DNA from 4 places in the Ralstonia flatus genome. Region 1 is predicted to be linked to each of the others. Evidence: predicted binding sites of a transcription regulator. Region 1 holds the regulator's gene; each other region holds the start of a gene.
The links. Region 1 encodes FNR, which switches genes on or off when oxygen is low (the NO sensors DNR and NnrR bind a similar motif). Its sites were predicted from a motif close to TTGATNNNNATCAA; they were not measured.
Positions count from the first base shown of each region.

Region 1 (5,514 bases):
AGTGCCATGGCTCGGATGCTGGCGGCTCGAAGGGCTTTCCGAATCTGACCGACGGCGATTGGCTGTACGGCGGCGAGCCCGACACCATCCTGACCACGATCACCAAGGGCCGTCACGGTGTCATGCCGTCGCTGGCCGCGGTGGTGGACGGCAACCAGGCGGTCAACGTGGCGAACTACGTGCGCTCGCTGTCGGGCCTGTCGTATGACCCGATCAAGGCAGCGCGGGGCGAGCCGACGTTCAAGTCGGTCTGCGCGGCATGCCACATGGCAACGGGCAAGGGCAATCAGGCGCTCGGCGCTCCCAACCTGACCGACCGCGTCTGGCTGTACGGCAGTTCGGAAGCGACCATCGTCGAGGCCATCCTCAAGGGCCGCGACAACACGATGCCGGCACACGAAAACCTGCTCTCGCCGGAGAAGATCCGCATGCTGGCGGCCTATGTCTGGGGCCTCTCCAATAGCAACACGAGCCACGCGCAATGAGCGACAAAGAACCAGCCTGGCGCCCCATGACGCCCGCCGTTGCGGCGGCGGGCGCCGATGATGCACCGACCGAGCAAATGCTTTATGAGGTCCGGCGCAAGATTTATCCGCGTGCCGTGACCGGGGCGTTTGCGCGTTGGCGCGTCTGGCTGGTGCTGGCCACTCAGGCCATCTTCTATGGCTTGCCGTGGCTGCAGTGGAATGGTCGACAAGCCGTGCTGTTTGACCTGGGCGCACGCAAGTTCTACCTGTTTGGCCTCGTGTTATGGCCGCAGGACGTGATTTACCTGACGGTGCTGTTGGTGCTGTCGGCGTTGGGGCTGTTCCTGTTCACTGCGGTGGCAGGGCGGCTCTTTTGCGGTTATGCCTGCCCACAGACGGTCTACACCGAGATCTTCATGTGGATCGAGCGGCATGTCGAAGGTGACCGCTTTGCCCGCATCCGCCTCGACGGTGAGCGTTGGAGCCTGCGCAAGTTTCGCCTGAAGGCCGCAAAGCATTCTGCGTGGATTCTTATCGCGCTATGGACGGGCTTCACCTTCGTCGGCTTCTTCACGCCGATCCGCGATCTCGGCATGGAGACGTGGACGCTTTCTCTCGGCCCGTGGCAAACGTTCTGGATGTTGTTCTACGCCTTCGCCACATGGGGCAACGCCGGCTTCATGCGCGAGCAGGTGTGTCGCTACATGTGCCCGTACGCGCGTTTCCAGAGCGTGATGGTCGACCCCGATACCTATGTCGTCACGTACGACACGCAGCGGGGCGAACCGCGTGGCAGCCGCTCCCGCAACGCCGACTTTGAAGCGCAGGGCCTGGGCTCGTGCGTCGACTGCAGCATCTGCGTGCAGGTGTGCCCAACCGGCATAGACATCCGGCAGGGGTTGCAGTACGAATGCATCGGCTGCGGCGCATGCATCGACGCCTGCGATCAGGTCATGGACAAGATGCGCTACCCGCGCGGCCTCATCCGCTATACATCGGAGCGGGCCATGCACGATCGGCTCAGCCCGAAAGAGGCGCGCCGGCATCTGTTGCGCCCGCGCGTGCTGATCTACAGCGCGATCATGCTCGCGCTCATCATTGGCTTCATCGTGGCCCTGATGATGCGTCAGCCGCTCAAGGTGGATGTGATCCGCGATCGTGGTGCCCTTGCGCGCGAAGTGGATGGCGGCAAGATCGAGAACGTTTACCGCCTGCAGTTGATGAACGCCTCCGAGCAACCCTTGCGCGTGACCATCACCGCAGAAGGCATGCCGGAACTGGACGTGGAAGGCGGTCGAGGCGAATCGACCACGCTGGAATTGCCGCCTGCCGCCAATCGTCTGGTGCCGGTGCGCGTGCGTCGACCCGCTGACGACGCAACGCCTGGTTCGCACAAGATCCATTTCGTCATTCAGGCAGATCACGGCAATGGCAGCCTCGTGCTGCGCGAGCCGTCAAGCTTCATTGTGCCGCGCTAGCGTGGCACGAGCGGCATCTCCAACAGGAGGCAACGATGCACGCAACGCAAACTTCAGCACCCGCACGCCCCTGGTGGCGTGAGCCCTGGCCGTGGCTCCTGATGGCCGGACCGTTCGTCGCCATCATCGGCTGTGGCGTGACGATCTGGCTGGCGGCTTCGCATCCGGATGCCGTCATTCACGATAACGTTGTGCGGCGCGGTTTGGTCGTCGAGAAGCCGGCTGCGGCGCCCGCGCATGCCATGCCCGCGGAGGCCCGATGAAGCGTCGACTGCTGATGTGGATTCTGTGGCCGGCATTTCTGTCGGCCGCGCTGGCTGAGCTTGTGGTCTTCGCTGTGGTAGACCCTGCCGATCTGCGTTTTTTCGGCGAGCAGATCACGGTGTCGGCCCAGGCGGTCTACACCGTGTCGTTCTTTGTGTTCTGGTTGCTGTGCGGATTGTCGAGCGCGCTGACGCTCTATGTATCGCCAGGTATCGGCAAACTGGAAGCGCACGAACACCCGCTCGTGTGAGCGGGCGCCATGGACGGTAACTCAGGCGGCCTGACCGCTCATCACCTGGCGCAGGCCGGCCAGGTCGATGAGCTTGACGTGGCGTTGGCGGATCTGAATGAGGCCCGCTTCGGCAAAGCGCGAAAACAGGCGGCTGACCGTTTCGAGTTTCAGACCCAGATAGCTGCCCAGTTCTTCGCGGCTCATGCGCAGTACGAATTCGGTCGAGGAATATCCGCGCTGCGCCGAACGCTTGGAAAGATTGAGCAGGAAAGCCGCGAGACGTTCTTCTGCGCGCATGGACCCGAGCGTGAGCAGCATCAGGTGATCCTGCGAGATTTCCTTGCTCATGATGCGCAGGAACTGATGCTGCAGCGAAGGCAGTCGGCGCGAAAGCTGTTGCAGCTCGTCGTAACGCACCACGCAGACTTCGGTATCTTCCAGCGCAGTCGCGTCCGACACATGGCGCATGTCGCCAATGCCATCGAGCCCGACGATTTCACCCGGCAGGTGGAATCCCGTGATCTGGTGACGGCCGTCTTCAAGCGTCAGATGGGTTTTGAGCGTGCCGAAACGAATGCCGTACACGGCTTCAAGCGGCTCGCCCAAAGCATAGAGCGATTGCCCCTTCTTAATACGGATGCGCTCGCCGACCAAATCGTCCATCTTGCGCACGTCGTCGGAATTCATCCCCACCGGAAGGCAGATTTGCCCGAGTACACAGGTGGAGCAGCGCGAGGCTTGGTCAGTAAGTGCGATTCGAGTGAGCACGGGCGGGGCGACTGGATTTCCAGAAAGTGAAATGAGTAATTCTTGTGGTGCAACTCAACTTATTATAGCGGCGACCTTCTTGCCGTCGGACATTTCCGATGCGGCAAAACGCGTCAATTACGCTGAGTTCGCCACAGCAAAACGAAAACCTTAGCCCATATCAAAAGAGCGTCAAAAAGATGAGTGCCGCGGCGCTTCTGAGTGTTTTTCTAATTGCACTGCTTGGTGGTGTGCATTGTCTGGCGATGTGCAGCGGTATCGCGCTGGCGGCGGAACGCGGGACCGTGCCGGTGCGAATTGTGTCGCGTCGCCGGCTGTGGTTCGAGCAGGTCGTCATGCATGCGGGGCGACTGACCACGTATGCGTTGCTCGGCGCCATCATGGGAGCGATGGGCGCGACCATCTGGCGCCAGCAGTGGCTACCGATCCAGCGCGGCTTGTTTGCCTTTGCCAGCGCTTTGTTACTTGCCTACGGGGTTCTGCTGCTCGTGCGTTCCGCCTCCGATACGTGGCGCAGCGTGTGGATTGAGCGGCTGCTTGGTCGCGTCGCCGGCGCGCTGTCTCGGGTGGCGGCCACGCTAGGCGGCGGGCTGCAACGTCGGCCGCCGTTGCTGCGCCGGTATATCACCGGATTGGCCTGGGGCCTGGTGCCGTGCGGCATGGTCTACGGCGCATTGGCCGTGGCGTTGTTGGCAGGCAACGGCCCCTCCGGGGCGGTCGTCATGCTCGCCTTTGGTGCCGGTACGCTGCCCAATCTATTGATGATGTCCGGTCTGGCCGGCTGGCTGCGCGGCCTGTCGCGACAGCGGTGGGCACGCGGCGCGGCGGGCGTCGCTATCGCCGTGTTCGGGATCTGGGGCCTGGTGCACGCGATCTGGCTGCCGGAGATGCTCAACGCACACGGCTTCTGTCTCGTACTGTAGGCGTTTAAAGCACGCGAAAATCGCCATCCTGCCTGGGACGGGCGGCTAGGACATCTTCCCGGTTGCGGCGCCGCGGGAAATTGCCCTACAATCGACAACAATTCGATTCGCCACCCGCGCACATTAACAATCCCAAGCGCGGCGCCAAGCGATGCCATCCAGCGGTAAAGTCACCCTGGACAGTCGATTCGGGCGGGCTGCCATTCTTCGTTGACAGTCGTCCGGCGCAGTATCCGTCCCCATGGCGGCGGAAGAAATTGCCCTTGTGGTGCCTGACCGGCACCGGATCAACTCGCTCCTCCGGCCCTACTTTGCGGGCATAGCCACTGCGTTTCGGTGCAAGGCCCAATTGAATAATTGGCCTTCGCGCGCCAGGCCCGGGTGGGCAACAGCATTCAGAAATGCCGCGTGCTTCGCGGTGGGACGACAAACCTCAAGCGTGACGGCGACTTGCCGCGCGCGAGCAATGACGAGCCGCTCAACCCGATGAATACCCAAGAGGCGAAGATCGTCCTCGAGACCGCGCTGATCTGCGCGCAGGACCCGTTGCGAGTCAATGACTTGCGCAAGCTGTTCGACGAAGATGTTTCCGCAGACACCATCCGTGTGCTGCTCGAAGAGCTGCGCCAGGACTGGCTCAATCGCGGTGTCGAACTGGTTGCGCTGGCCTCCGGCTGGCGTTTGCAGAGCCGCCCCGAGATGCGTGTGTATCTCGACCGCCTGCATCCGGAAAAGCCGCCCAAGTACTCGCGCGCCGTGATGGAAACGCTGGCGATCATCGCCTATCGCCAACCGGTGACGCGCGGCGATATCGAAGACATTCGCGGCGTGACGGTCAACACGCAGGTCATCAAGCAGATTGAAGACCGCGGCTGGATCGAGGTCATCGGTCATCGTGACGTGCCGGGCCGTCCGGCGCTGTATGCGACGACCAAGCAGTTTCTCGACGACCTTGGCCTGCGCTCGCTCGACGAGCTGCCGCCGCTGGAAGATGCCCGCGCCCAGGCGCAGGCAAGCCTGCTCGAGCAGGGCGCCATCGAATTCGAGGGCGGCGCAATTGCAGTGGAAGAGTTGACGGCGATGGTCAACGACGCGCCGGAAGGTGCCGAAAGCGCAGACGTCTCGGTGGCGGAAACCGCGGAATTGCCGGTGGCCGAGGCACCTGCCGAGGTGGTTGTGGAAACGCCGGTGCAGTCTGAAGTGGTCGCGGGCCAGGAACCGGCCCTGGAGGCCGAAGCGCAGGCGGTGAGTGCGACCGAGGTCGCGTCCGAAGACGAGCACAAAACACCGGCTGAGCCACCCGTGGCTCCTGCCAATGAACATTCGTAACACCATGTTCGCCGCGCAGTCGGCGCATGGTTTGAACCCCTAGATTTGAAAGA
Region 1 is NZ_CAUDLI010000003.1:61,568-67,081, reverse strand. Features, by position in the region: gene ccoP (cytochrome-c oxidase, cbb3-type subunit III) at 1-485, shown strand, start outside; gene ccoG (cytochrome c oxidase accessory protein CcoG) at 482-1,945, shown strand; gene R2676_RS07320 (FixH family protein) at 1,981-2,208, shown strand; gene R2676_RS07315 (hypothetical protein) at 2,205-2,459, shown strand; gene fnr (fumarate/nitrate reduction transcriptional regulator Fnr) at 2,481-3,209, opposite strand; gene R2676_RS07305 (sulfite exporter TauE/SafE family protein) at 3,389-4,132, shown strand; gene scpB (SMC-Scp complex subunit ScpB) at 4,619-5,461, shown strand.

Region 2 (5,514 bases), on a different contig from region 1:
ACCGGGCGGCCCGACTCCAGGATCAGCGTTTCCACAAAGTCGCCGGCGACAAATTCGTCGGGTTCATCGTGGTTTCGTTGTCCGACCACCAGGAGGTCGGCTTCCCGCGCTTCGCGCAGCACGAGCGCCACGGGGTCGCCCTCCACTGCGCGCCACTCGGTTTCCACCGGAAGCCCTTCGGTCGCCAGGCGAAAGCGCGCGTGCACGGCATCGCGGATGCTGTCGCGCCGGATTCGGTCTTCCTCCAGATAACGTGCAGCGTTTTCCATCATGTAGAACCAACTGACGCTGGGCGCAAAGCTCGCATAGATGCCGACAAGTTTGGCGTTGTGTGCCCGCGCATACTGGGCCGCAAGGTTGAGGCGGTGCATGGCGCGTTCGCTGCGGTCCAGATGCACCATCACGCTGGTGTAGGTCATGGTCAGATTCCGGTGTCGTGTCAGAGAGGGGCCGCGAGCTAGGCGATGACGGCATTGCTCAGCGGTTCTGTCGCTGCACGCCGTGTTTCTGTCGGCACCGCACGAACCAGCAGCACAGGCAGTGTGCTCATGCGCACAACGCTCTCGGCAACGCTGCCCAGGAACAGCCGGCGAAAGCCGCGTCGCCCATGCGTGCCCAGCACCAGGGCTTGAGCACCGACGTTGTGGGCAGCCTGTTCAATGGCCGTGCCGATATCGAAGGTTCCGATGGGATCGTCGACCACCACGCTGTGGACATGCACACCGGCCTTCTCGGCCTTGGCACGCGCGTCGGCCACGATTTGGTTGCCCTGTTTGACCAACGCTTCGGTAAAGGCGCCCACATCGACATAGCCGACGTCGTACATCAGATACGAGTTGTCGATGATGTGCGCGATGACCAGTTCGGAGCCGAGCTTTTGGGCAAGCTGGATAGCCTCGTCCAGCGCCCGATCTGCGGTAGGGCTGCCGTCCACCGCTACCAGAATCCTGTCGTACATGATGTGCCTCCATCGAATCCGTCGTCTGCCCCATGCGGGGTTGCTGAATTCCATGTTGGACCACCCGGCGGATCGCCCCTTGATTTACATCAGCGTTTGGCTCGCCAGATCGGCCGCCAATGGCACTTGATCTGCCTCAATGAGTCGGGCGCACCGCTCGATAGACTCGTCCGCTAACGGCTGTCCATCTAAGGCAGTCACAGAAAGCTCACGGCACCTTGTGCGGGATCAACTTCTGACACCGGCCCGTTCTTATAGTGAAAACCTACGCGCATCGAGTTCAGCATGAGGGTCGACGAGATTTTGCTCCCACCGCATCGTCCGGATCCGGGCAACCGCGACGCTGGCTGCAACGGAACTGCGATTGCAGCGAACCGCCGTTTCATGTGCCGCCCAATCTGATTCTCTAAATCGTCTTTCCACCGCTTCCAGGAGCGCTGCCATGTTCACCAATGTTGGAACCGCGGACCGTGCCGTCCGCATCTTGATCGGCCTCGCCATGATCCTGCTGGCGTTTTTTGACAAGGTTCCCGCATGGGTGGGCTGGGTGGGGTTGATCCCTCTGGCCACCGGGTTGATCCGCATGTGCCCGCTCTATTGGGTGCTGGGCATTGGGCGGGATTGACTAGGCGACAAACCAGCATGCCGCCGCGCCGCAACGGAGCCGTGATGTTCCCGGATGCGCGCGGCCATGGCCGTCCTGCAGGTGGTGACGCAAGACCTTTGACGCGCATCAACAGCCCCGCCGCCACGCTGTCTACGCTGTTTACACGCGGTGCCCGACTGCGCAACGCCTTGGAGACCACCATGTATCAGCGAATCCTGCTCGCCATCGACGGCAGCCACGCGTCCTACCTCGCGCTGCACCAGGCCATTGTGGTCAGCAAGGCGACGGGCGCGGAGGTCGAAGCCCTCTTCGTTGCCGATAGCAGCGACATCACCTTCGACATGGTCGGCGCGGACTCGATTGCCTACGCCAAGCAGGTCGTCAACTACGGCCGCGACACGCTTGCCGAGGTCTCGAAGAAGCTCGACGCGGCGGGCGTCAAGCATTCGACCAAGCTGCTCGAAAAATCCATCGCGCCGGGGCAGATCTCCGCAACGATCGTCGCGGAGGCCAACGAGACGGCGACGGACCTGATCGTGCTCGGCACCCACGGCCGGCGCGGGCTCAAGCATCTGGTGCTCGGCAGCGTGGCTGAAGGCGTGGTGCGCAAGACCAACAAGCCGGTGTTGATGGTGCGCAGCGAGGTCGAGGAGTAAGGCCACAGCCTTTCCCGATCGTCTGACGCCGCCCGTCCGAGCTAATCGGCGGGCGGCAAAGTCTTGCTCAAAGCGCTTGCGCACCTGAGTGCACTCGGCCCTTCCATCCGGGTCCAAACCGACGCCGCCTCCTTCTGCGTCAATTTGACCAAGGCGCGTTTGTTACTTTCGGTTCCAAAACGCAGCCAAATCCTCATCCCAGTGGTCGATGCATCGGCTTGGGGCCATTGCCCGCGAGCCTGCCCACCAATACTGCGGCCTGCGACAGGCGTGCGGAGCGCATCACTCCAGAATCCTGCCCGCCCAGATACACTCGACCATGGAAGACTTTCTCTCGCACCTTCATCCCGAACGCCTGAACTTCATCTGGGACGCCTTCAGCCGCCTCGCCGTCAGCCTGTGCGCGGCGATGCTCATCCTGTTTCTCGGCTGGTGGATCTCCAAACGCATCGGCCGGTGGCTCAACCGGCTGACCAGCGGCCAGACCCGCGTCGACGCCACACTCACGCCCATCCTCTGCGACATCGCCGTCTGGGGCATCCGGATTCTCGCCATTGTCGGGGCGCTGTCCCGGCTGGGCATTGAAACGGCCAGCATCATTGCCGTACTGGGCGCGGCGGGCCTTGCCATCGGGCTGGCGCTGCAGGGCACGCTGCAGAACATTGCGGCTGGCATCATGCTGCTCGCGCTACGGCCCTTCCGGGTGGGCGACTACATCGATGGCGGCGGCGGTGAGGTTGCCGGCACGGTGGAAGAGGTCAGCCTGTTCATGACGCGCCTGACCAAGCCCGACGGCATCTGCGAATACGTGCCGAACAGCGCGCTGTGGAGTCACTCCGTGCGCAACTACACGCGCAACCCGACCCGCCGGCTGGATCTGGAGACCGAGGTCTCGCTGCAAGACGATATTCCACGTGCCCTTGAGGCGCTCAAAGCGCTGGCTGCCAACGAGCCGATGGTGCTGGCAGACCCGGCACCGCTGGCCATGGTGATGCGTTTTGACGACAGTGTTGCCGTGCTGAACTTGCGGGTCTGGGCCCGAACCGAACACTTCTGGGACATGCGTTGGATGCTCGCCCAGCAAGTCCGCGCCACCCTCGCAGAGGCCCGCTGTGCCGTGCCTGTGCGGATTCGCGAGCTACATATCGTCCGTGACGCCGCACCGGAAATGGATGACGGACAGGACCGTCAAGGCCGCAAATCCGTCGAGACCCTCGCCCGATAAGGGTTGGGATTTTCTTGTGCATTCGCAAACGCATTGCATAGACTCACCTTTCAAGGCATCTCTATAGGCAATGCATCATGTGTCGCTGGCTGGCGTATTCAGGCAATCCCATTCAAATGGAGACAGTGCTGTTCCGGCCGCGGCACTCGTTGATCGACCAGAGTCTGCGCTCCCGCCTTGGCGGCGAGACGACCACCAACGGTGACGGCTTCGGTATCGGCTGGTACGGCCGCTACTCTGAAGTGCCCTTCCGCTACCGCTGCCTGCATCCCGCGTGGAACGACACCAACCTGCGTGAAGCCGCTCGCGCCATCCGCTCGTCGATGTTCATCGCCCACGTGCGTGCGGCCACCGACACCCCGGCGCAGGAGACCAACTGCCATCCGTTCCGCTACGGCCGGTGGCTTTTTGCGCACAACGGGCTCATCCGCGAATACCCGATGCTGCGCCGCGCGCTGATGATGGAAGTGGCGCCGGAGCTGTTCCGCTGGATCGAGGGCTCGACCGACTCCGAGATCATGTTTTTCCTGGCGCTGTCGTTCGGGCTCGACCGCGACCCGCGCGGCGCCCTGGAACAGATGGTCGGGCTGATCGAAGACATCGGCCGCCGCCATGGCGTCGAATACCCACTGAACATGACGGTCTGCGCAACGGACGGCGTCCAGATCGTGGCAGCGCGCTATTCCAGCGAGGGGGAATCGCGCTCGCTTTTCCACAGCACGTCTTTCAAGCACCTGCACCAGCTCTATCCTGACAGTGCCGCGATTGAAGACGCGGGCGACGACGCCTTCCTTGTGCTGTCCGAACCGCTTGTCGACCTGCCCGGCGCTTGGGCCGAGATCCCCGAAGAGACCGTCGTCATCGTCAAGGGCGGCGTGGTCGAGCACCACCGTTTTGTGCCGCGCAAGCCCGGCCCCACGGGCTTCGACCTGCCAGCCAACCAGGCTTCCTACGGGCGCGAGGTCGGCTGACCACCCAGCCGCAGGGGTGATACAAACGTCACCCCACTCTTTTTTCCTGCTCCGCTGAAACCTCCTGACAAAACGCTGTCAGGAGCCCTGCGTTACGCTCCCGCCCGCGACCCGTTTCGTAGACGAACCGGATCTTCATAATCCGCTACAGTTTACGGCTCGAATTCTGATTGCCGACGCAGCTGCCATAGGTTCACCCGCGCCGGCATTCCCCCTTACCTCCAAGCTCCAAGGAACGCCCTCCATGTCCTCCGGTGTCATTCGCCTGCGCGGAGCCCGTCAGCACAATCTCAAAAACCTCGATCTGGACCTGCGCACGGGCGAAATGACCGTCGTGACCGGCCCGTCGGGGTCCGGCAAGTCCAGCCTCGTTTTCGACACGCTCTACGCCGAAGGCCAGCGCCGCTACGTCGAGACTTTCAGCGCCTACGCGCGCCAGTTCCTCGACCGCATGGACCGGCCACAGGTCGAGCACGTCGAAGGCGTGCCGCCCGCCATCGCCATCGACCAGACCAACCCCGTGCGCAGTTCGCGCTCGACGGTCGGCACGATGACGGAACTGAACGATCACCTGAAGCTGCTGTTTGCGCGCGCCGCGCAGCTGTTCGACCGCGAAACCGCGCTTCCGGTGCGCCACGACACGCCGGAAACCATCTACGACGAGCTGCTTTCGCGCACGCGCGAGGGCGATCCGCGCCTGGTGGTGACGTTTCCCGTGGAGCTGCCCGCCAATACGAGCCCCGAAGAAGTCACGCAGTGGCTGTCGGTCAGCGGCTATACGCGCGTGCAGGCCGAACGCGTGGTCGAATCGTCCACGGGCAAGCGCAAGCTGCTGGACGTGGTTGCGGACCGCTTCCGCCTGCAGGGCACAGAGCGTGCCCGCGCGCTGGAGGCCATCGAGTCATCGCTCAAGCGCGGCGGCGGACGCGTCAGCGTGTACGTCTTGCCGGCCGATGAGGGCGCGGAGCCCACGATCTGGCGCTTTTCCACCGGCCTGCACTGCCCCGAAAGCGACCTGCGCTACGCAGACCCGCAGCCGGCGCTCTTCTCGTTCAATTCCGCCTACGGCGCGTGCGATGCCTGCCGCGGTTTCGGCC
Region 2 is NZ_CAUDLI010000013.1:127,225-132,738, reverse strand. Features, by position in the region: gene R2676_RS24075 (universal stress protein) at 1-419, opposite strand, end outside; gene R2676_RS24070 (universal stress protein) at 458-958, opposite strand; gene R2676_RS24065 (YgaP family membrane protein) at 1,401-1,583, shown strand; gene R2676_RS24060 (universal stress protein) at 1,766-2,221, shown strand; gene R2676_RS24055 (mechanosensitive ion channel family protein) at 2,541-3,446, shown strand; gene R2676_RS24050 (class II glutamine amidotransferase) at 3,524-4,417, shown strand; gene uvrA (excinuclease ABC subunit UvrA) at 4,662-5,514, shown strand, end outside.
Region 2: R2676_RS24060 (universal stress protein) is a predicted target of FNR. The motif match lies at 1,682-1,695, and genes of this name have one in related genera.

Region 3 (5,514 bases), on a different contig from region 1:
GCCGCGCAAGGCATCACGGACGTCGTGCGCGGCGCCGACCTGCTCGACTCGACGCCCCGCCAGATCTATCTGCAACAGCTGCTGGGCTTGCCAGCGTTGCGCTATCTGCACGTGCCGGTGGTCGTGAACCCAGACGGCGAAAAGCTCAGCAAGCAGACCGGCGCGCGCGCCATCAACCGCAGTCAACCGCTAGCGGCGCTCACCGAAGCGGCACAGCACCTCGGGCTGGAGATCCGTGCAGGGGATGTGGAAGGGTTCTACCGGGACGCCGTCCCGGCATGGGCCAATCGCCTGGCGCAGCTGGCCTGATGCAATTGACCCGGGGCGGCAGGAGCGCTGCCGCTTTCCGTCGACTGACTTAACGCTTGCGCGGCACGCCGCCGAGCAGGGCCGCGATCGGCCGCTTGGCGGTGCGCGGGTGTCCGGCGGGCTGTGCCGGCTTGGCGGCCTCCGCCGATTCCGCCGGCACAGACGATTCGTACGGGCGGTTGAAGAACGGATCGTCGGATGGGCGGAACGCCGGACGCACGATCGTGTGATCAAGCACGCGGGCGCCGTTACGCTCATCGCGCTCACGGGCGCGACGGACTTCGCTGCGGGCACGCTTTTCATCGCGCTCGCGGCGTTCACGGTCACGCGCCTGTTCGCCGGTCGGATCGAAATCGGCCAGTTGCTCGCGCGGCAAATTGCGCTTGATCAGCTTTTCGATATCGGCCAGCAGGCGCTCATCGCCCGGGGCGAACAGCGACAGTGCGTCGCCCGAAGCGCCGGCACGACCCGTGCGGCCAATGCGGTGCACGTAGTCTTCTGCGTTGAACGGCAGGTCGAAGTTGATTACGCACGGCATCTGCGAGATGTCGAGACCGCGCGCTGCCACGTCGGTGGCGACCAGCACATCGACGGTACCTTGCTTGAACGCTTCGAGCGTCTGCATGCGCTCGGTCTGCGTCTTGTCGCCGTGAATGGCGTTGGCGTTGATGCCTTCGCGCTCCAGCGCACGCGCCAGACGCGAGCAGCCGATCTTGCTGTTGGAGAACACGATGCACTGGCGCGGCAAGCCTTGCTCGGCACGCTGCTTCAACAGGTGCACGAGCGCCGCCTGCTTGTGGTTGTCCGGCACGGTGTAGATGACCTGGCGGACATTCTCCGCCGTGGCGTTGCTGCGGGCCACTTCAATGGTCTGCGGATGACGCAGGTAGCTGGCGGCCAGCTTCTTGATCTCCGGCGAGAACGTCGCCGAGAACAACAGCGTCTGGCGGTGTGCCGGCAGCAGGTTGATGATGCGCTGCAGGTCGGGCAGGAAGCCCATGTCGAGCATGCGATCGGCTTCGTCGAGCACCAGCATGCGCACCTGCGACAGGTTCACGCTGCGCTGCTGCACGTGGTCGAGCAGGCGGCCCGGCGTGGCCACGAGGATCTCCACGCCGCGGCGCAGTTGCTCTGTTTGCGGGTTCATGTCGACGCCGCCGAACACCACGGCGCTGCGCAACGCCGTGTACTTCGCGTACTTGGCAACGTTGTCGTACACCTGGTCGGCGAGTTCGCGCGTGGGCGTGAGGATCAGCGCCCGCACCGGGTGGCGCGCCGGCGACGCGCTCGTATTGGCGTCGGGCAGCAGGTTATGGATGATCGGCAGCGAGAAACCGGCGGTCTTGCCGGTGCCGGTTTGTGCGGCGCCCATGACGTCGCGGCCGGCGGTCACCACCGGAATGGCGGCGGCCTGGATGGGCGTGGGCTTGGTGTAACCGCTTTCGGTCAGCGCGCGGAGGACGTCCGGATGCAGGCCGAAGCTGTCGAATGTCACCGATTCATTGGCCGGCGCTTCTGACGCTTCAGACATCGTTGCAGTATTCATAGGGGGAGATGCGGCATGCCGGTTGGCATGGCGGCGCGCCAAACCCAGGCGGAAAACCCGCGTGCGGCTCGCGCAAAGCGTTAAAAATCAAAAGTTTATCACGTGAGAACCGGCCCGGGACGGATGATCCGCCCACACCAGCCGACGGCAGCGCCACAGCTGCCTTGACACGGATCAAGTGGGCCGGGCACGCGCTGCGCCACCATCCAGGCATTCCAACCTGCGCCCTGCCTTCTCCCCATGGTCACCACGCTCTATGAATCGCCCGAGCACGTTTGCCTGATGTTTTCCGACTTGGTCGACGATCACGACGACCTGCCCGTGCAGACCAACCAGTTCCTCATCGTCGATCACGGCCACGGCGCGCTGATCGATCCGGGCGGTCAGATGACCTACAACGCGTTGTTTCTGGCGATGAACCGGTATTTTCCGCCCAAGCAGCTGGACTACGTGCTGGCCTCGCATGCGGACCCGGACATCGTCGCCTCGGCGGGAAGATGGCTCACGAGTTCCAGCTGCGACATCCTGATCTCGCGCGTGTGGGAGCGCTTCCTGCCGCATTTCTGCAACGTCGGCAAGACTGAAGGCCGCATCGTGCCGATCCCGGATACGGGCATGGCGATTCCGCTGGGGCAATCGCATCTGCTGGCCGTGCCCGCGCATTTCCTGCATTCGGAAGGCAATTTCCAGTTCTACGATCCGGTGTCGCGGATCCTGTTCTCCGGCGATCTGGGTGCATCGATGGTGCATGCCAACGTTGCGGCCAAGCCCGTGGGCGATTTTGACGCGCACCTGCCGCTGATGGCGCCCTTCCACCGCCGCTATATGAGCGGCAACCGGGTATGCCGGCTGTGGGCGCAGATGGTGCGGGGGCTCGATATTGAATGGATCGTGCCGCAGCACGGCCAGGCGTTTCGCGGCAAAGCCATGGTCAACCGGTTCATCGATTGGGTCGAAACGCTCGACTGCGGCATCGACCTGATGACGCCGGAGATCTTCCGCCTGCCCGCCCTGCCGAAGGCGGCAGCCGGCGCAACGATCAAGACGCGCGCGTAGCGCCAGAAGCCGGGGCAGCCGGCAGAATGATCTTCATCATGGCGCTCGACAGCTCGTGCGCCAGCACCCCGGCGTCGATGCGCGACGGGTCGTGCCACGTATACATGAACCCCATCACGCCGCCCATCGAGTGCGCCGCGACGCGCGCATCGCCAAAGTCAAACACGCCGGCGCGCTTGCCCTCGTCGAGCAGCGCATAGAGATCGCGGTAATACGCCCGCGACATGCCGTGCAGCCATTCCACCGTTTCCGGGCGCAGGTATTGCCGATCGCGATACGTCAGTGCCGCGGCGTAGTGACAGTCGATGCACCGGCGCGCCATTTCCAGTAGACACGCCTGCAGGCGCTCTCGCACGGGCAGGGCCGGATCGGCGGTTTCCCGGATCGCCGACAGGCAGATCTGCGCGGCCTCGCGGCACAGGATGTCGAAGATCTCGTATTTGTCGGTGAAGTAGTAGTACACCGCCGGTTTCGTCACGCCGAGCGCGTTGCACAGGTCGCTCATCGTCATGCCGGCATAGCCTTTGGTGAAGAAGAGCTGCGCGGCGGTGTCGAGAATCTGACGGCGGCGGGCCTCCTGCCGCTCGGCGATGTGCGGGCGCGTGGCCGGCGGTGTGACGCCGGCGGCCTCGGCGGCCTCGGTTTCTGCAGACGGTTGCACGTCGGAAACGGCAGATTTGCGAACGGTGGACATGACACATATTTTCGCATGTCGCCCGCGGATGCGCCGTGGCATGCGCGCATCTTGGCGACATCTTCGCTTCGATGCTTGACGCATCAAAGAACGCTTTCTATATTCTTACCCGTTGGTATAAAAAATTACTTCTCAGTATAGATAGTGCGGCGCCACGCTGCGCACGCACTGCACAACCCAACGGAGACAAGCTTTGGCGATGGACGAGTCCGAGTATCTCGGCCGCGTTCGCGCGCTCTGGGCGCGCGCATGGCCGGTCGATACCCCGCGTGAGCCGCATTACCCGATCGGGCGCGTTGCCCTCACCGACTATCTGCGGCACTGGGCGCGCACCACGCCAGACAAGCCGGCCATCCACTTCTACGGGCACGATACGACGTTCGCCCAGCTTGACGATCTGTCGGACCGCTTTGCCGCGCTGCTCGCGCAACACGGCATTGGCGCAGGCGACCGGGTGGCGGTCTTCCTGTCGAATTGCCCGCAGTTCAATGCGGTGTTCTTCGGCATTCTCAAGCGGGGCGCCGTGTACGTGCCGATCAGTCCGCTGTCACAGCGTGCCGAACTGATGCATGCGCTGAGCGACGCAACACCCCGCGCCATCGTCACGCTGGACCGCCTCATGCCGCTGGTGCGTGACGTGCGCGCCGAAACATCGATCGAGCACGTCTTCGTCACACGTTACGCAGATGTGCTCCCCCCACAGCCGACGCTGCCGCTCCCACCCATGCTGACCGAGCCGGCGCTGCCCTGCGAAGACGCCATCGACTTGTTGCCGGCACTGGCGCAGACCACGCCGATCCCCCTTCCGCCGGGCTCGCTCGACGCGGTTGCCGCGCTCAACTACACCGGCGGCACGACGGGGCTACCGAAGGGCTGCATCCACACGCAAGGGGACATGGTCGACATGGCGGCTGCGTTCTCGGCCGTGTCGCTGCGCGCGGATGCCGACACCGTCCTGCTCAGCTTCTACCCGCAGTTCTGGATAGCGGGCGAGAACACCGGGCTGATCTTCCCTGCTTTCCTTGGCGTGCCGCTGGTGTTGCTCGCTCGCTGGGACGCCGAGGCCTTCATGGCGGGCGTGCAGCGCTACCGCGTGACCAACGGTTCGATGCTGGTCGATAGCGCCGCCGAGGTGATGGCGCATCCGCGTGTGCATGCGTACGACCTGCGTTCGCTGCGGCACACGGGCGTGTCGTCGTTCGTGAAGAAGCTGAACCCGGAATACCGGCGCGCGTGGCGCGAATTGACCGGCTCAATGATGGCTGAGAGCGCCTGGGGCATGACGGAAACGCAGACCTGCAACAGCTTCACGGTCGGCATGCAGGACGATGATTTCGATCTGCGCTCGCAGCCGATTTTCGTGGGGCTGCCGGTGCCGGGCACCGATTTCAAGATCTGCGACTTTGACACGCACGCACTCATGCCGATCGGCGCCGAAGGCGAACTCTGCGTGCGCACGCCAACGTTGCTGAAGGGCTACTGGAACAAGCCGGACGCCACCGCGCAGACGCTGCGCAACGGCTGGTTCCACACCGGGGACATCGGCTGCATCGACGAACAGGGCTACGTGCACTATCTCGGCCGCCGCAAAGAGATGCTGAAGGTCAATGGCATGAGCGTATTCCCGGCGGAGATCGAAGCCATGCTCGGCAAGCATCCGGCCATCCTCGGCTCTGCCGTGGTCGGCCGCGCCGACGCGCAACGCGGCCAGCTGCCTGTCGCCTTCGTGATGCTGCGCCCTGAGGCCGTCGGCACATTGGACAGCGCCACGCTCACCGGTTGGTGCCGCGAGAACATGGCCGTCTACAAGGTGCCCATCGTGCGCATCGTCGATGCACTGCCCCTCACGGCCACCGGCAAGGTGCGCAAGCAGGATCTCGCACCGCTCGCTGAACAGCTCTAACTCACC
Region 3 is NZ_CAUDLI010000001.1:154,908-160,421, forward strand. Features, by position in the region: gene gluQRS (tRNA glutamyl-Q(34) synthetase GluQRS) at 1-309, shown strand, start outside; gene R2676_RS00765 (DEAD/DEAH box helicase) at 359-1,840, opposite strand; gene R2676_RS00770 (oxygen-binding di-iron domain-containing protein) at 2,096-2,911, shown strand; gene R2676_RS00775 (TetR family transcriptional regulator) at 2,895-3,605, opposite strand; gene R2676_RS00780 (AMP-binding protein) at 3,805-5,508, shown strand.
Region 3: R2676_RS00770 (oxygen-binding di-iron domain-containing protein) is a predicted target of FNR. The motif match lies at 2,020-2,033, and genes of this name have one in related genera.

Region 4 (5,514 bases), on a different contig from region 1:
CCGAACTGGCGCTTCCCGGGCAGCTCGGCCGAGGCGGACATCCGCGCGGCGGTCGGCGAGGCCTGCGCGTTTGAAGACGCCAACACGCTGGCCGTGCGCCTGCTGGGCGACGCCATCTTCACCAACCCGCTGGTGCTGGGCTTTGCATGGCAGAAGGGCTGGGTTCCGCTGACGCACGACGCGCTCATCCGCGCGATCGAGCTCAACGGCGTCGCCGTCGAGAAGAACAAGACAGCGTTCGAATGGGGCCGCCACCTCGCGCAAGACCGCGAGGCGGTGCTCAAGCTGGCAGGCGACGCACCGCGTGCCAAGGCCGACGTCATCGCCCTGCCCTCGCTCGACACGCTGATCGCCCGCCGCGTCGATCTGCTGACCGCATACCAGAACGCCGCGTATGCCGCTGAATTCCGCGCGGTGGTCGAGCGCGTGCGTGCAGCCGAGGCTGCGGTGGTGGGTACAGGCCAGCCGCTGGCGCTCACGGAAGCGGTGGTGCGCAACCTGTCGAAGCTGATGGCGTACAAGGACGAATACGAAGTCGCCCGTCTGTACACCGATCCGGCCTTCCTCGACAAGCTGCGCGCGCAGTTCGAAGGCGAACCCGGCCGCGACTACCAGCTCAACTTCTGGCTCGCGCCGCCCATGACGGCCAAGCGTGACGAGAAGGGCCACCTGGTCAAGCAACGCTTTGGTGCGAACACGATGCGCATCTTCAAGGTGCTCGCCAAGCTCAAGGGCCTGCGCGGCACGGCGCTCGACATCTTCGGCAAGACCGAAGAACGCCGCACGGAGCGCGCGCTGATCGGCGAATACCGCGCGCTGGTCGATGAACTGGTGAAGGGCCTGACGGCGCAAAAGCTGGCCCAAGCCTTGGAACTGGCTCGCCTGCCGGAGGACATCCGCGGCTTCGGCCATGTGAAGGAGGCCAACCTGGCTGCGGCGCGCATTCGCTGGAACAAGCTGCTGGCCGAGTGGCGCGATCCGGCGGCGGCACAGCAGGCGGCCTGATTGGCGCCAAGCGTTCGGCAACGCCAACAAAAAACGGAGGCTTCGGCCTCCGTTTTTCTTGATGCGTCGGCTTCGTCAGCCCGGCACGATCTGCTGCGCGTAGTCGTACAGATCCTGCAGGATGCCCTGCGCACGCGTGTCGCCGTTCTCTGCCGCTTCCGCGCCCAGCTGTTGAAGCCGCTCGCCGAACATTTCGAAGGTCATGTAGCCGTCACGGCCTTCGAACAGCCGCTCGGCGCGCAACTGCTCCCACTGCTCGTATTCCTCTTCGTTGAGCGTGTCGGGGAAGTTGCGTGCGCGGTAATGGAACAGCAGTTCGGGCAGGCGCGCGTCGGCAAACTCCGCATGCAGGCGCGCGAGCTGTTCGCCGCTGAGCGTGCGCAGCTCGTTGAGCAGGCGGCGGTCGTCGTTGCCGACGAATCCGCCGTAGAGGTTCTGGTCGACGTCTTCGATCGGCTCCAGTTCGCGGGCGTACACCTGACGCCAGGTTTCGCGCATGTCGGGCGCGGCTTGCGCGATGGCGGCGTGGCGTTCGATCGTGGCGAAGTCGATGCCCCAGCGTTCTGCCTGCGCGGGCTGCAGCGTCTTCATGTTGCTGATGACGATGGGCGACTTGTTGATGTGAATCGACTTGATCGGCAGCCGCGTGGTGCCTTCGGCCAGATCGGCCGTGCGCGTGAACATGCGCTCGCGGATCGTCGCCACATCCATATGGAACAGCTCGGACGGGTCGAACGCCAGATCCCAGACGATCAGTTCGTTCTTGTTGGTCGGATGCCCACCCAGCGGCCACACCACGGCCATGCAGCCGCGCTCCACGCCGTACATGCCGGAGATGTGCAGCAACGGCCGCGGCGCATCGCCAATCTCGGCCACCACGCGGTCTTTCTTGCGCAGCGCCAAGCAGAAATCGAACAGGCGCGGCTGCGCATTGCGAATCAGGCGCGCCAGCGCAATCGTCGCGCGCACGTCGGACACCGCATCGTGCGCCGCCTCGTGCACCAGGCCGTTGGCCTTGGACAGATGCTCCAGCTTGAAACTCGGCCGGCCGTCTTCGTGGGTCGGCCATTGAATGCCTTCCGGGCGCAGGGCCCACGTCGTGCGGACCACATCGAGCAGATCCCAGCGTCCGCACTCGTTCTGCCACTCGCGCGCGTACGGGTCGATCAGGTTGCGCCAGAACAGGTGACGCGTCACCTCATCGTCGAAACGGATGGTGTTGTAGCCGACGCCGATGGTGCCGGGCGTGCCGAGTTCGCGCTCGATCGCCTGGGCGAAACGGTATTCCGGAATGCCTTGCCGGGCGCATTGCTGCGGCGTGATGCCGGTGATGAGGCACGACACCGGATCGGGCAGCCAGTCGTTGGACGGCTGGCAGAACAGTTCGACCGGCTCGCCGATCTCGTTCAGCTCGGCATCGGTGCGGATGCCGGCAAACTGCGCGGGGCGATCACGGCGCGGCACGGCGCCGAACGTTTCGTAGTCGTGCCAGAGAAAGGTGGGAGTGACGGGCAAGGCAGCGGCTCGCTGGAAAACACTGAAGATGCCGGCATGTTAACAGTGTTGCCCATCCCGCTCGCCCTCCTTGGCGGTTGACTCACATCAACCCGCATCGGGCAGGCGTCGACCAGACTGGTATCTCCCCCAACCCGGAGATGTCTCATGGCCCAGTCGATGAAAGCCGCGGTAGTCCATGCGTTTGGCGAACCCTTGCGCATTGAGGAAGTGCCGGTTCCCACACCTGGGCGCGGGCAGATTCTTGTCAAGATCGCGGCCTCGGGCGTCTGCCATACAGACTTGCACGCCGCCGAGGGCGACTGGCCCGTCAAGCCCAGCCTGCCGTTCATCCCCGGGCACAAAGGGGTGGGTTATGTGGCAGCCTTGGGCGAAGGCGTAACCGCCGTCAAGGAAGGCGACCGCGTGGGTGTGCCCTGGCTCTACACCGCCTGCGGCCACTGCGAGCACTGCCTGAGTGGCTGGGAAACCCTCTGCCACGAGCAGCAGAACACTGGCTACTCCGTCAACGGCGGCTATGCCGAATACGTACTGGCCGACCCGAACTACGTCGGCCACCTGCCCGCGCAGGTCAGCTTCGAAGAGATCGCACCGATCCTCTGCGCGGGCGTGACGGTCTACAAGGGCATCCGCATGACGGATACGCGGCCCGGCCAGTGGATTGCCATTTCCGGCATTGGCGGGCTGGGACACGTGGCGGTGCAATACGCGATCGCGATGGGCCTGCACGTGGTGGCCGTCGACGTCGCGCCCGACAAGCTGGCGCTGGCACGCGAGCTGGGGGCCAAGCTCGCCGTCGATGCCTCGCAGCAAGACCCGGCGGCCGTGATCCAGAAAGAGATCGGCGGTGTGCACGGCGTGCTGGTGACGGCGGTGTCCCGCAGCGCCTTTGCTCAAGCGTTGGGCATGGTGCGGCGCGGCGGGACGATCTCGCTCAACGGGCTGCCGCCGGGCGATTTTCCGCTGCCGATCTTTTCCACGGTGCTCAACGGCATCACCGTGCGGGGCTCGATTGTGGGCACGCGGCGTGATCTGCAGGAGTCACTGCAGTTTGCCGCCGAGGGGTTGGTACGCGCCCACATTCACCGCGACAAGCTCGACAACATCAACCAGGTGTTCGCCGATCTGAAGGCCGGCAAGGTGGATGGCCGCATCGTCCTGACGCTCTGAGCGCCGGCACCCGGCGGTGCGAGTAAGCTGCAGGCATCACGTCCGCTTGCCCCACCGCCATGCGCATTCTCTTTTTCAGCAGCCACCGTTACGACGAAGACAGCTTCCGCGCCTCACTCGCGCGTGGCGGCCACGGCTTCGACCTCGTTTTCCAGCGCGCGCACCTCGACGCGCAGACGGCATCCCTCGCAGCCGGCTTTGAAGTGGTATGCCCGTTCGTGAATGATTGCCTCGATGCGGAAGTGCTGGAGGCGCTGGCTGCAGGTGGCACGCGGCTGATCGCGCTGCGCTCGGCTGGGTTCAACCATGTCGACCTGGCGGCCGCGCAGCGCCTGGCCTTGACGGTGGTGCGCGTGCCAGCGTATTCGCCGCACGCGGTGGCCGAACACGCGGTGGGCATGATCCTCACGCTGAACCGGCGGCTGCACCGCGCCTGCAATCGCACGCGCGAAGGCGATTTCTCGCTGGACGGATTGCTGGGCTTCGACCTGGCCGGCAAGACCGTCGGCGTGGTCGGCACGGGGCAGATCGGCCAGGTGTTCGCGCGCATCATGGCGGGTTTCGGCTGCCACGTGCTGGCATTCGATCCGTTTCCGCAGGCGGCGCTGGCAGCGCTGGGCGTGCGCTACGTGCCGCTGCCCGAATTGCTGGCGCAGGCCGATATCGTCAGCCTGCACTGCCCGCTCAACGCCGGCACACACCACCTCATCGACGCCAGCGCGCTCGCCAGCATGAAGCCGGGCGCCATGCTCATCAACACGAGCCGCGGCGGGCTGGTCGACAGCCCCGCCCTGATCGACGCGCTCAAGAGCGGCCAGCTCGGCCACCTTGGGCTCGACGTCTACGAAGAAGAGGCCGATCTGTTCTTCGAAGACCGCTCCGCCGACGTGCTGCAGGACGACGTGCTGGCGCGGCTGCTGAGCTTTCCCAACGTCATCGTCACCGCGCATCAGGCGTTCTTCACGCGCGAAGCGCTGGCGGGCATTGCCGACACCACACTCGCCAACGTGGCGGCGTGGGCGGCCGGCGCGCCCGTCAATGTGGTGAAGGCCTAGGCCGGCACATCACGCTGCCGCGGCTTTCGGCTGCGACAGTTCGCTCTCGCCTTCCTTCACGTAGATGGAGTTGCGTGGCTTGGCCAGCACGCGCCGCACCATCGGCTCGAAGAACGACAGCGGCAGGTTGTCGTAGTCGGGCATGAAGGCGGCGGCGTCGTATTTGGCGCAGAACTCGGCGGTGCGCTCGAACAATTCCGGCTGGTTGCGGTACTGCTCGCGCAGGTTGCGGTCGAGTCCGAGATGGTGGAAGAAGTAGTAGCCCTGGAAGATGCCGTGCTTCTCGACCATCCACAGGTTTTCCGGGCTCACGAACGGCTCGAGGATGGCCGCGGCGATGTCCGGATGGTTGAAGCTGCCCAGCGTGTCGCCAATGTCGTGCAACAGCGCGCACACGACGTATTCCTCGTCCCGCCCGTCGCGGTGGGCGAGCGTGGCGGTTTGCAGGGAATGCGCGAGACGGTCGATCGGGAAGCCGCCGCAATCGCCGTCGAGCAGCTTCAGGTGCGCGAGCACCCGGTCGGGCAGCGCGCGGGCATAGGGCATGAATTCGGCCGAGATGGCGGCCCAGTCCTCGCGCGTGCCGTTCTCCATATGGGAAAACGTTGCGCGCGGAGCGGTGTGTTGGGAATCGGTCATTGGGGGTGTCTCCTTCGTCGCCGGAATGGTCGCGTCGGTGCCGCGTCGTATTTCTTGAGTGGCTGGCTGCGCGGCTAGCGGGCCATTCTCTGCCCGGCGCTTGCATGCAGACTGTCAAGCGTTTGACAAT
Region 4 is NZ_CAUDLI010000011.1:140,087-145,600, reverse strand. Features, by position in the region: gene R2676_RS22155 (indolepyruvate ferredoxin oxidoreductase family protein) at 1-1,005, shown strand, start outside; gene sbcB (exodeoxyribonuclease I) at 1,081-2,520, opposite strand; gene adhP (alcohol dehydrogenase AdhP) at 2,668-3,690, shown strand; gene R2676_RS22140 (2-hydroxyacid dehydrogenase) at 3,750-4,745, shown strand; gene R2676_RS22135 (HD domain-containing protein) at 4,755-5,384, opposite strand; gene R2676_RS22130 (Crp/Fnr family transcriptional regulator) at 5,513-5,514, shown strand, end outside.
Region 4: adhP (alcohol dehydrogenase AdhP) is a predicted target of FNR. The motif match lies at 2,598-2,611, and genes of this name have one in related genera.